Regions from separate parts of the Pseudonocardia sp. ICBG601 genome, predicted to be linked through region 2. Evidence: riboswitches for the same ligand, from Rfam matches in the RefSeq annotation. Region 2 holds a riboswitch; each other region holds the start of a gene.
What was found. A riboswitch is a leader RNA that binds a small molecule or an ion and turns the genes downstream of it on or off. The one in region 2 is predicted to bind cobalamin.
Positions count from the first base shown of each region.

Region 1: it holds a riboswitch for cobalamin, as region 2 does, so the genes downstream of both, KPL57_RS53735 (ribonucleoside-diphosphate reductase subunit alpha) here and KPL57_RS29735 (ribonucleoside-diphosphate reductase subunit alpha) in region 2, are expected to answer to the same signal.
Region 3: it holds a riboswitch for cobalamin, as region 2 does, so the genes downstream of both, KPL57_RS15620 (hypothetical protein) here and KPL57_RS29735 (ribonucleoside-diphosphate reductase subunit alpha) in region 2, are expected to answer to the same signal.

Region 1 covers NZ_JAHLJA010000153.1:71,551-75,751, reverse strand. Annotated here, with positions in the region: partial or broken gene KPL57_RS53735 (ribonucleoside-diphosphate reductase subunit alpha) at 1-2,269, opposite strand, end outside; cobalamin riboswitch at 2,399-2,602, opposite strand; gene KPL57_RS53730 (hypothetical protein) at 2,679-3,065, opposite strand; gene KPL57_RS68160 (hypothetical protein) at 3,098-3,220, opposite strand; gene KPL57_RS53725 (four-helix bundle copper-binding protein) at 3,236-3,598, shown strand; gene KPL57_RS53720 (ABC transporter substrate-binding protein) at 3,693-4,201, opposite strand, start outside.
Region 2 covers NZ_JAHLJA010000148.1:139,343-143,543, reverse strand. Annotated here, with positions in the region: gene KPL57_RS29735 (ribonucleoside-diphosphate reductase subunit alpha) at 1-2,677, opposite strand, end outside; cobalamin riboswitch at 2,809-3,013, opposite strand; gene KPL57_RS29730 (trans-aconitate 2-methyltransferase) at 3,183-3,932, shown strand; gene KPL57_RS29725 (ABC transporter substrate-binding protein) at 3,933-4,201, opposite strand, start outside.
Region 3 covers NZ_JAHLJA010000043.1:7,487-11,687, reverse strand. Annotated here, with positions in the region: gene KPL57_RS15625 (chloride channel protein) at 1-1,506, shown strand, start outside; cobalamin riboswitch at 1,503-1,692, shown strand; gene KPL57_RS15620 (hypothetical protein) at 1,727-2,104, shown strand; gene KPL57_RS15615 (DNA polymerase IV) at 2,127-3,659, opposite strand; gene KPL57_RS15610 (4'-phosphopantetheinyl transferase superfamily protein) at 3,667-4,201, opposite strand, start outside.

The DNA.
Region 1 (4,201 bases), on a different contig from region 2:
GCCGTCGGGGCGATCGCGAGCACGTTGGAGTTGCGCATTCCCTGGGTGCGGACCTTCTCCCGCAGTGTGTCCCAGTCCAGCGTGGACGACCGGTCGATCTCGAGCTCGCCGTCGCCGCGGGCGGCGGCCAGCAGGTCGAGCGAGTCCAGCGGCAGGATCCCGCGGCTCCACAGCGACCCGTCGAAGCTGGCGTAGCGGCCGCGCTCGACCGCCAGGTCCGACGACGCGGTGATCGCGTGGAAGCTCAGGAGCTCGGCCGAGGTGTCGGCGAACTCGACGGCCGCGTCGCTCGCGGGGGCGATGCGCTGGACGAACAGCGCGTCGGAGAAGCCCATCATGCCCAGGCCGACCGGGCGGTGGCGCAGGTTGGACCGGCGGGCCTCGGGGATCGTGTAGAAGTTGATGTCCACGACGTTGTCGAGCATCCGCACCGCGGTCGTCACCGTGCGGCGGAGCTTGTCCGCGTCGAGCCCGTCGCGCGTGACGTGCGCGGCGAGGTTCACCGAGCCGAGGTTGCAGACCGCGACCTCGCCCTCGTCGCCGGCGCGGGTGTTGAGGGTGATCTCGGTGCACAGGTTCGACGAGTGCACCACCCCCGCGTGCTGCTGCGGGCTGCGCAGGTTGCACGGGTCCTTGAACGTGATCCACGGGTGCCCGGTCTCGAACAGCATGGTCAGCATCCGCCGCCACAGCTCGACCGCGCGCACCGTGCGGTGCACCCGGACCTCGCCGCGCGCCGCGGCCGCCTCGTACTCGCGGTACCGCTGGGCGAACGCGGTGCCGTAGAGGTCGTGCAGGTCGGGCACCTCGTCCGGGGAGAACAGAGTCCACTCGGCGTCGGCCTGCACGCGGCGCAGGAACTCGTCGGGCACCCAGTTCGCGGTGTTCATGTCGTGGGTCCGGCGGCGGTCGTCGCCGGTGTTCTTGCGCAGGTCGAGGAACTCCTCGATGTCGACGTGCCAGGTCTCCAGGTAGGCGCACGCCGCGCCCTTGCGCTTGCCGCCCTGGTTCACCGCGACGGCCGTGTCCCCGGCGATCTTGAGGAACGGCACCACCCCCTGGGAGACGCCGTTGGTGCCGCGGATGTGCGCGCCGAGGCCGCGGACCGGGGTCCAGTCGTTGCCGAGCCCGCCGGAGTACTTGGCCAGCAGCGCGTTGTTCCGGTAGCCGCCGAAGATCGACTCCAGGTCGTCGTCGACGGTGGTGAGGAAGCACGACGACAGCTGCGGCCGGTGGTGCCGGAGTTGAACAGCGTCGGGGTCGAGGCCATGAAGTCGAAGCTCGACAGGACCTCGTAGAACTCGATCGCCCGGGCCTCGCGGTCGATCTCGCGCACCGCCAGTCCCATCGCGACCCGCAGGAAGAACGCCTGCGGCAGCTCGAAGCGCACGCCGCGCTCGTGCAGGAAGTAGCGGTCGTAGAGGGTCTGCAGGCCGAGGAAGCCGATCTGCAGGTCACGGTCCGGGCGGAGGGCGGCGGTGACCCGGTCCAGGTCGAAGGTCGCGAGCTCGGGGTCGACCAGGCCGATCGCGATGGCGTGGCGCAGGTAGTCCTTCGTGTAGGACGCGTACCGCTCGGTCATCGTCGCGTGGTCCGGGGTCTCCCGGGTGCCCGCCAGGTGCGAGACGGCCTCGGCGCGGAGCCGGTCCAGCAGCAGCCGCGACGCCACCAGGGAGTACGCGGGCTCGCGCTCGACCAGGGTGCGGGCGGCCAGGACCAGGGCCTGGGCCAGCTCGTCGGCGGTGATGCCGTCGTAGACGGTGCGGTCCAGCTCGGCGAGCACCGGCTCCGGCGCGACGTCGTCGATGCCGTCGCACGCCTCGCCGAGCACCGCGGCGACCCGGTCGCGGTCCAGTGGGGTCCGGCTGCCGTCGGGCCCGGTGACGTGCACGACCGGCGCGTCCGACGCGCGGTCCCCGCCGTCGCGTTCCCGGGCCCGTGCCTGCTGCTCGCGGTAGAGCACGTAGGAACGGGCTACCTTGTGGTGGCCGCCGCGCATCAGGGCGAGCTCGACCTGGTCCTGGATCTGCTCGACGTGCACGGCGTGCGCCGGGTGCCGGGTCAGCGCCGCGACGACCTGGTCGGTCAGCCCGGCCACGAGGTGGTGCAGCCGCGACGACGTCGCGCCCGAGTCCCCCTCGACCGCCAGGAACGCCTTGGTCGTCGCCACCGAGATCTTCGTGGCGTCGAACCCGGTCTCGGAGCCGTCGCGCCGGATGACGCGCAGGGCCGGGGGTGCTGTTGCCGGTGCAGCGGTGGAAGCCGTCACGGGCTCTCTCCTCGCGAGTCGCCGTCGCCTCCGGGGGCGGGCGCGGTGCGAGGAGGCGGCGGGTCGCGTGTCGTCGGCGGCCCACCGCACCCTGGTGCCGTCCCACGAGGCCCGGAGCAGCGCGCACCGGTCGGTACGCGCACCGGTGGCAGGTCTTCGGACTCACGGGCGCACTGCTCACACCTACTGGCCGTCGCTTCCCGGGATCACTCCCAGTGCTGTTGACGGCGGTCGTTCCCGTTCACCGCTGCGGGGCAGTCCCGGATTCCCACCGGGTTCCCTCTTGCCTCACCGGCCCGGGCGGGCCGGTGAACCACCAGTGGTCTGGACACTACATCTTGTGGGCGGAGCTACTCCATCCCCCCCATCGGTGCGGATGCAACCCCCCTCGGTGACCGGCGGTCCGGGGTCAGCCCGCCGCCCGCCCCTCGGCCGTCGCCCGGGGGCCGGGGGTGAACACGTGCCCCGCGAGTGCTGGCGGGACGGCGGCGAGTCCCGGCCCGCCGGCGCGCACCCAGGCCGCGACCGCGTCCGTGGTCGCGGCGTCCAGGACCGCACGGAGCCAGACCGGCCGGGCGCCCGCCCGGCGGGCCCCGGGCGCCGGGGCGACCACCAGGACGTCGGAGTCCGCGCACGGGCCCAGGCACTCGCTGGTGCGCAGCCGGGCGTGCCCGGCCAGGCCGTCGGTCAGCCGGTCGAGCAGCCGGTCGTGGTGGTCGCGGTCGAGGCCGGGGTGCTTGCGGCCGGAGCCGCAGCAGCACCCCCGGCAGGCGGTGACGGCGGGGAGGGCGGACACGCCCCGACCCTACGTGACACCTGACGAACTGTTCAGGTGATCACGGCGACGACGGGTGTCCGGCGGCACCGGCCCGGCGGACGGTCGTGGTCGACGAGGCGCGGCGGGTAGGCAGGGCCCGCCGTGGGGTACTCCGCCGCCGACCGTTCCACCATCGAGAGGGAGATCCCGTGAGCCACCACGTCCTGGACGCCGCCGGCGTCACCACCCCGGCCGCCGTCGTCGAGAAGCTGCACGACGCCGCCCGCGCTAGCACCGCCTGCGCCTCGGCGATGGTCGCCTCCGGCGGGATGGAGACCGAGGTCCTGCTGGCGCTCGACGCCGCCGACCTCTGCACCGCCGCCGCGGCCGTGCTCGGCCGCCGCACCGGGGACAAGGCCGTCGGCGAGGCCGCCGCCTCGGCCGCCGCGCTGGCCTGCGAGGCGTCCGCCGCGGCCTGCGGCGCCCACGCCGACCACCACGAGCACTGTCGGCTGCACGCCGAGGTCACCCGCGAGACGGCGGCGCTGCTGCGCGAGCACGCCGGCGCCTGAGGCCCGGCGGGCGGTGCCGTGGCCCTGCCGTGACCCGGCTGCGGCACGGCCCGTCCTGCGGCCGGGAGCGGTTCGGAGCCCCGCCCGCAGCGGGTCACCCCATCCGCAGCCGGTGGAACCGGGCCCAGGTGGCGGTGTCCGGCCGGGCGGGCTCGACGCCGGTCAGGTCGGCGGACACGCCGACGTGCTCGTCGCCCGAGGACCAGACGGTCGAGCGGTCGCGCAGCAGGAGCTGGGCGCGTCGCAGGGCCTCGACCCGGCGTGCCTCGTCCGGCACCCCGCGCGCGGTGGCGAGCAGGGCACCCACGTCGGCCCGTCCCGCCGCGGCCGGTGCGTCGTCCTCGCCCGCGGTCGCGACGGGCGGGGCGTCGTCGGCGGGGTCCGGGCCCGCGGCCGCGCGCAGGTACAGCGGGAGCGGGGTCGCCGCGGCCCGGCGGAACCGGATGCCCGGGGTCGGGGCGGCGTCGGGCGGGTCCGGCTCGCGTGGCGTGCAGGTCAGCCCGATCTCGGCGAGCTGTTCCACGACGGTGTCGGCGGCCGGGCGCGACATCGGGTCGAACGGGTCGAACAGCAGCGGCACCTCCAGCCGGTCCGCGCCCGCCG
Region 2 (4,201 bases):
GGGTGCGCAGGTAGTAGGTGGTCTTGAGCCCGGAGCGCCAGGCGAGGCGGTAGAGCTCGTCGAGCGCCCGGCCGCTGGGGGCGGCGAGGTAGAGGTTCAGCGACTGCGCCTGGTCCAGCCACTTCTGCCGGCGCGACGCGGCGGCCACGAGCCAGCGCGGCTCGATCTCGAACGCGGTCGCGTAGAGCTCCTTCAGGTCGGCGGGGACCCGGTCGATCTCGGCCAGCGACCCGTCGAAGTACTTGAGGTCGGCGACCATCACCTCGTCCCACAGCCCGCGGTCCTTGAGGTCGCGGACCAGGTGCGGGTTGATCACCGTGAAGTCGCCGGACATGTTGGACTTCACGTAGAGGTTGAGGTGGATCGGCTCGATCGACTGCCCGACCCCGCAGATGTTCGAGATCGTCGCGGTGGGCGCGATCGCGAGGACGTTGGAGTTGCGCATCCCCTGGGCGACGACCTTCTCCCGCAGCGACGCCCAGTCCAGCGTGGACGACCGGTCGACGTCGAGCTCGCCGTCGCCGCGGGCCGCGGCCAGCAGCTCGACCGAGTCCAGCGGCAGGATCCCGCGGCTCCACAGCGACCCGTCGAAGCTGGCGTAGCGGCCGCGCTCGACCGCCAGGTCCGACGACGCGGTGATCGCGTGGAAGGACAGCGCCTCCGCGCTGCGGTCGGCGAACTGCACCGCCGCGTCGCTGCCGGGCGCGATGCGCTGGGTGAACAGCGCGTCGGAGAAGCCCATGAGGCCCAGGCCGACCGGGCGGTGACGCAGGTTGGACCGGCGGGCCTCGGGGATCGTGTAGAAGTTGATGTCCACGACGTTGTCGAGCATCCGCACCGCGGTGGTCACCGTGCGGCGCAGCTTGTCGGCGTCGAGCCCGTCCGCGGTGACGTGCGCGGCGAGGTTCACCGAGCCCAGGTTGCAGACCGCGACCTCGCCCTCGTCGCCGGCACGGGTGTTGAGGGTGATCTCGGTGCACAGGTTCGACGAGTGCACCACGCCCGCGTGCTGCTGCGGGCTGCGCAGGTTGCACGGGTCCTTGAACGTGATCCACGGGTGCCCGGTCTCGAACAGCATGGTCAGCATCCGCCGCCACAGCTCGACCGCGCGCACCGTGCGGTGCACCCGGACCTCACCGCGGGCCGCGGCCGCCTCGTAGGCGCGGTAGCGCTCGGCGAACGCGGTGCCGTAGAGGTCGTGCAGGTCGGGGACCTCGTCCGGGGAGAACAGGGTCCATTCGGCGTCGGCCTGCACGCGGCGCAGGAACTCGTCGGGCACCCAGTTCGCGGTGTTCATGTCGTGGGTGCGGCGGCGGTCGTCGCCGGTGTTCTTGCGCAGGTCGAGGAACTCCTCGATGTCGACGTGCCACGTCTCCAGGTAGGCGCACGCGGCGCCCTTGCGCTTGCCGCCCTGGTTCACCGCGACGGCGGTGTCCCCGGCGATCTTGAGGAACGGCACCACGCCCTGGGAGACGCCGTTCGTGCCCCGGATGTGCGCGCCGAGCCCCCGGACCGGGGTCCAGTCGTTGCCCAGCCCGCCGGAGTACTTCGCCAGCAGCGCGTTGTTGCGGTAGCCGCCGAAGATCGACTCCAGGTCGTCGTCGACGGTGGTGAGGAAGCACGACGACAGCTGCGGGCGGGTGGTGCCCGAGTTGAACAGCGTCGGGGTCGAGGCCATGAAGTCGAAGCTCGACAGCAGCTCGTAGAACTCGACCGCCCGCGCCTCGCGGTCGACCTCGCGGACCGCCAGTCCCATCGCGACCCGCAGGAAGAACGCCTGCGGCAGCTCGAAGCGCACGCCGCGCTCGTGCAGGAAGTAGCGGTCGTAGAGGGTCTGCAGGCCGAGGAACCCGATCTGCAGGTCGCGCTCGGGGCGGATCGCGGCGGTGACCCGCTCCAGGTCGAAGGTCGCCAGCTCCGGGTCGACCAGGCCGACCGCGATCGCGTGCCGCAGGTAGTCGCGGAAGTAGGAGGCGTAGGCCGCGCCCATCTCCGCGTGGTCCGGGGTGGACGGTGTGCCGGCCAGGTGCGACACGGCCTCGGCGCGCAGCCGGTCCAGCAGCAGCCGCGAGGCCACCAGCGAGTACGCGGGCTCGCGCTCGACCAGGGTGCGGGCGGCCAGGACGAGTGCCTGGGCCAGCTCGTCGGCGGTGATGCCGTCGTAGACGGTGCGGTCCAGCTCGGCGAGCACCGGCTCCGGGGTCACGTCCTCGACGCCGGCGCAGGCCTCGTCGAGCACCGCGGCGACCCGGGCGCGGTCCAGCGGGGCCCGGCTGCCGTCCGGGTGGGTGACGTGCACGACCGGGGCGTCCGCGGCGGTGTCCCCGCCGTCGTGCGCGCGGGCCTGGGCCTGCTGCTCGCGGTAGAGCACGTAGGAGCGGGCGACCCGGTGGTGCCCGCCGCGCATCAGGGCGAGCTCGACCTGGTCCTGGATCTGCTCGACGTGCACCGCGTGCGCGGGGTGGCGGGCCAGTGCCGCGACGACCTGGTCGGTCAGCCCGGCGACGAGGTGGTGCAGCCGCGACGACGACGCGCCGGCGTCCCCCTCGACGGCGAGGAAGGCCTTGGTCATCGCCACCGAGATCTTGGTGGCGTCGAAACCGGTCTCCGACCCGTCGCGCCGGATGACGCGCAGGGCCGGGGGTGCTGTTGCCGGTGCAGCGGTGGAAGCCGTCACGGGCTCTCTCCTCGCGAGTCGCCGTCGTCCCCGGGGGGCGGAGCGGTGCGAGGAGGCGGTGGGACCGAACGACCGCGATGGCCCACCACACCCTGGCGCCGTCCCACGAGGCCCCGGAGCAGCGCGCACCGGTCGGCACGCGCACCGGTGGCAGGTCTTCGGACTCACGGGCGCACTGCTCAGACCTACTGGCCGTCGCTTCCCGGGAGGAGCTCCCAGTGCTGTTGACGGCGGTCGTTCCCGTTCACCGCTGCGGGGCAGTCCCGGATTCCCACCGGGTTCCCTCTTGCCTCACCGGCCCGTGCGGACCGGTGAACCACCAGCGCCCCGGACACTACATCTGGGGTCCGGACGCGATCGACCCCCCTATCGGTTCCGGTTTCGACGACCGTTGAGTCACGCACGGTGAACGTCGCCGGTCACGGGCCCGGCGGTCCCTTCCGTTCGGCGGGTCCGCGCGGATACCGTCGGCCGCACTGTTGCCACCGCTGTGCAGGAGAGTGCGATGACCACCGGAACGGACCTCGACGCCGAGCACTGGCTGCGCCGGTGGGACGCCCAGCAGGAGCGCTACATCCCCGACCGCGAGGAACTGTTCGCGCTGGCGCTCGACGTCGTCGACCGGCTCGCCGGCACCCCCGCCCGGCTGCTCGACCTCGCCTGCGGGCCCGGGTCGTTCGCGGCCCGCGCGGCGGCGCGCTGGACCGGTGCCGAGGTGGTCGGCGTCGACGTCGACCCGGTCATGCTGGAGCTGGCCCGGCGGACCACCGGCGAGCGCGTCCACTGGGTCGACGCCGACCTCTCGCGTCCCGGGTGGACCGACGCCGTCGGCGGCGGGCCGTTCGACGCGGCCGTCTCGGCCACCGCCCTGCACTGGCTGCCCGAGCCCGCGCTCCCCGGGCTCGCGCAGCGCCTCGCGTCCGTGCTGCGCCCCGGCGGGGTGTTCGTGAACGTCGACACCGTGCTCGCCGACCCGGAGCAGCCGCGCCTGGCCGAGTTGACCCGGGCCCTGCGGGTCGAGCGCACCGACCGGGGACTGGCCACCGGCGAGGACTTCCGGACCTGGTGGGACGCGCTCGCCGACGAGCCGGCCCTGGCCGAGGGGTTCGCCGAGCGGGAGCGCCGCTTCGCCGGCCGGGTCACCGGTGGGTCGTCGCTGCCGGCCTGGGAGCAGGCGCTGTCCGGCGCCGGGTTCGCCGAGGTCGGGACGCTCACCCAGACCTTCGACCGGCGCACCCTGGTCGCGATCCGCTGATCACCCGAGCCGGGCGCGCGCGAAGTTCGCCCAGGCGAACGTGTTCGGCCGGGCCGCCTCCAGTCCGGTGAGCCCGGCCGCCACGCCGACGTTCCAGTCCCGCACACCCCACACCAGGGCGCCCGAGTCGGCGCGCAGCAGACCCAGGATCCGGGCGAACGCGTCGGTGCGCGCGGCGTCGTCGGTGGTGGCGACGGCGGCGTAGTAGAGGCGGTCGATCTCGGGGCTGCGGTAGCCGGTGAAGTCGTAGGTCGGGGTGCTGGTCAGCA
Region 3 (4,201 bases), on a different contig from region 2:
GGCGCCGGCATCGGGTCGGTGCTGTTCCACGAGCTGATCCTCGGCGTGACCTGGCTGGTCACCGGGCGGGAGGACTTCTCCGACGCCGGCCGGGTCGCCTCGCCGCACCTGCCCGGGCTGGGCGTGTGGTTCCTGCTGATCGCCCCGGTGCTCGGCGGCCTGGTGTACGGCCCGCTGGTCCAGCGGTTCGCCCCGGAGGCGCGCGGGCACGGGGTGCCCGAGGTGATGTTCGCCGTCGCGCGCAGGGGCGGGCGGATCCCGGCCACCGTCGCCGCGGTGAAGGCGCTCGCGTCGGGGATCTGCATCGGGACCGGCGGCTCCGTCGGCCGGGAGGGCCCGATCGTGCAGATCGGCTCCGCGCTCGCCTCGGCGATCGGGCAGTGGCTGCGGGTGCCCGCCACCCGGCTGGTGCTCATGGTCGCCTGCGGTGCCGCGGGCGGGATCTCCGCGACGTTCGACGCGCCGGTCTCCGGGGTGGTGTTCGGCCTGGAGCTGATCCTGCGGTCGTTCAGCGCCGAGGCGTTCGGCGTGCTGGTGATCAGCTCGGTGGTCGCGAACGTCGTCGCCGAGGTGATCGCCGGCGACCGCGCGATCCTGACCCTGCCGCACTTCGACCTGGGCAGCCCCGCCCAGCTGCCGCTCTACGCGCTGCTCGGGCTGCTCGCCGGGCTGCTGGGCTGGGCCTTCGCCCGGATCCTCTACGTCGTCGAGGACGCCTGTGACGCCGTCTGGCGCGGCCCGGAGTGGTTGCGCCCGGCCGTCGGCGGGCTGCTGCTCGGCGCGCTGCTGCTGGCACTGCCCCAGATGTACGGCGTCGGCTACCCCGTGCTGGAGGCCGCGATCGGTGGCCGGTACGTCGTCGGGTTCCTGCTCCTGCTCGTCGTCGGGAAGATCCTCGCGTCCAGCCTCACCATCGGCATCGGCGGGTCCGGCGGTGTGTTCGCGCCGTCGCTGTTCGTCGGTGGCACCGCCGGGACCGCCTTCGGCTACGCCGCCGCGGCCCTGTTCCCGGCGCTGGACCTGCACCCCGGCGCGTTCGGTCTGGTCGGCATGGCGGCGGTGTTCGCGGTGGCCGCGCACGCCCCGATCACCGCGGTGCTCATCGTGTTCGAGCTGACCGGCGACTACGCCCTCATCCTGCCGCTGATGGCCGCCGTCGTCCTGGCCACCGGCCTGTCGAACCTGGTGTCGCGGGACAACATCTACACGCTCAAGCTGCTGCGACGCGGGATCGACCTCGCCGCCGACACCCCGACCGACGAGGCACTGCGCCGGGTCGTCGTCGCCCAGGTGATGCGTCCCGCCGACGGCACCCCGCCCGGCCCGGAGCTGCCCGCGCTGGACCCGGCCGCCCCGGTGCACGACGTCCTCGGGGTGCTCGCCGCGCACCGGGGAGCCGCGCTGCCCGTGCGGGAGCCGGACGGGCCGCTGCTCGGGACGCTCGCCGAGCACGACCTGCTCGACCATCTGCGGGGGGTGTCGGGGCGGGGGACGGTTGACCACTGACCCGGTCGCGTGATGGGCTCCCCGACGACGACGGAACAGGAAGCCGGTGCGAATCCGGCGCGGTCCCGCCACTGTCACCGGGGAGTGCCCTCCCCACACCGGTGCCACCGCCCGCGAGGGTGGGAAGGCCGGGGAGGGCGTGGGGATCCGGGAGCCAGGAGACTGCCCGTCGTCGCGGATTCCCACTGGTGAGGGCGCGGACCCTCGAGGAGGACATGCGATGAGCCACGACCTGGTGGTGCTCGGTACCGACCCGTCCGGCGACGGCGCACCCCGCCCGGGTGCCCACGTCGCGGACCTGCTGGCCGACGCCGAGACCGTCTTCGCCTTCCCCCAGGCCGAGTCGACGGCCCTGTTCTACGCCGAGGCGTGGCGGGTCGAGCCGGTCACCCCGCGTGACGCCGTCGCCCGGATCGGGGCCTGGGCCGCCGCCGGACCCGCCGGCGGCGCGGTGCTGCTGGTCGGGGGCGACCCCGCGGCCGACGCCGCGCTCGGTGCGGTCCTCGACGGGCTGGCGCGCACCGTCCCGGCGTTGCGGGCCCGGGTCGCCGAGGGCAGCCGCGTCGCGCCGCCGCACCGCAGCCCGCTGATCGGCTGAGCCCGCCGGCGGGACGGCGCGCTCAGGCCCGCCAGCTGCCCAGCGGGTCGGCCCGGGTGAGGTCGGGGTCGGCGGCGTCGAGCGTGCGGGTGCGGCCGGGCCCGGTGTAGGCGGTCTCGAAGCGCACGGTGACCCGCCCGTGCCCGGCGCCCTGGACCCAGCCGTGGCCGTGCTCGGGGTGTGCGACGTCGTCGCCGGCGCGCCAGGGCCGGTCCGGGTCGGGTTCGCGGTCGGGGCGGCCCGGGCGGACGGGGCCGGGCACGTCGCCGGCGCCCGTGGTCGCGTCGGCCCCCGCGGTACCGCCGGTCCCCGCAGGACTGTCGGCCCCCGCGGCCGCGCCCGTCCCTGTCCTCGCGTCGGTGTCCGGAGGTGCGTCGGTGTCCGGCGGTGCGTCGAGCACGGCCACCCCCGCCGCGCCGGCCGGGGCGTCGGCCGCGGGTGGGGGGTCGAGGGCCGAGGCCGTCGTCCACCCGTTCTCCGAGGGCACCGCGTCGAACAGGGCCAGCGGCGGCTCGTCGCCGAAGCCGGACACCGACACTCCCAGCAGCCGCACCCCGCCCTCGCCGACCGCGCCCTCGGCCAGCCGGCGCGCCACCGCGACCAGGGTCGCCAGGTCCCGGGTGCCGAACGGGGTCGTCTCCGACCGGGTGTGGGTGGTGAAGTCCCCGGTCCGCGCCTTCACGGTGACGGTGCGGGCGGTCCGACCGTCGGCGACCAGCCGTCGGTGCACGGCGACGCAGATCGACTCCACCGCGGTGTGCACCGCGCTCATCGCGGTCAGGTCGGCGTCGAAGGTCGTCTCCGCGCTGATCTGCTTGGCGGCGCCGCGCGGGGCGACCGGACGGTCGTCGATGCCGCGGGCGAGACGGTGCAGCTCGGACCCGATCGCGCTGCCCAGCACCCCGGCGACCTCGCGGGCGTCCATAGCGGCGAGCTGCCCGATCGTCTCGATCCCGATCTTCCGCAGCGCCTCGCCGGAGACCGGCCCGATGCCCCACAGCGACCGCACCGGCAGCGGGTCGAGCACGGCCGCCTGCTCGGCGTGGGCGATCACCCGCAGCCCGTCCGGCTTGGCCTGCTCGGAGGCGATCTTCGCGATCTGCTTGCCCGACCCGGCGCCCACCGAGGCGGGCAGCCCGGTGCGGTCGCGCACCGCGCCGCGCAGCCGGGTGCCCCACTCCCGCACCTGGTCGGGGGAGGCGCCCACGAGGTCGGGCGGCTCCACGAACGCCTCGTCCACCGACACCGGCTCCAGCACGGGGGAGAACTCGCCGAGGACGGCCATGACCTCCTCGGACAGCGCCTTGTACAGGGAGAACCGGGGCGGCAGGACCGTCGCGTGCGGGCAGCGCCGCCGCGCCTGGCCCATCGGCATCGCCGAGCGTGCCCCGAACACCCGGGCCTGGTAGCTCGCCCCCGCGACGACGCCGCGCGGTCCCGCGCCGCCGACGAGGACCGGACGGTCGGCCAGGGTGGGCCGGGTGAGCTGCTCGACGGAGGCGAAGAACGCGTCCATGTCGAGGTGCAGCACCCAGCGGTCGGCCGCCGCGGTCACTCCATCATCACCCGTGCATCGTGCCCCGGCGCACCGACAGGATCGCGTCGCCGTCGGCGACGGTGACGGCCGGGGCCACCGGTCCCGCCCCGGCGACGGCGCCCGGGTGGTCGTCGAGGCCGGTGGGGACGTCGGTGACCCACCAGCTCCCGGCGGTGCCGGTCCAGTCCAGCACCCGGGCCGGGCTGTGCGGCGGGGACAGGGTGATCGCGTCCATCGGGCTCGACAGGCCCTCGCCGGTGGCCTTGAGCAGCGCCTCCTTCCGGGTCCAGGTGACCAGGAAGCCGGTCCCGTCGGGCGTCCCGGCGGCGAGCTCGGCGGGGGACAGGGCGTGCCGGACCAGGCCGTCGAGGCCGGACAGGGGGCGGTGTGCCTCGACGTCGACGCCGACCGGCCCGGTCCCGACCGCGACACCGACCAGCGCGCCGGAGTGGGTGAGGGAGAAGCCGGGGTCGTCGCCGCGCCCGGCCAGGCGGGGCTTGCCGTGCGGCTCCCCGCAGCGGCAGGTCCGGTCGAGGACCAGCTCGGCGGGGTCGGCGTCG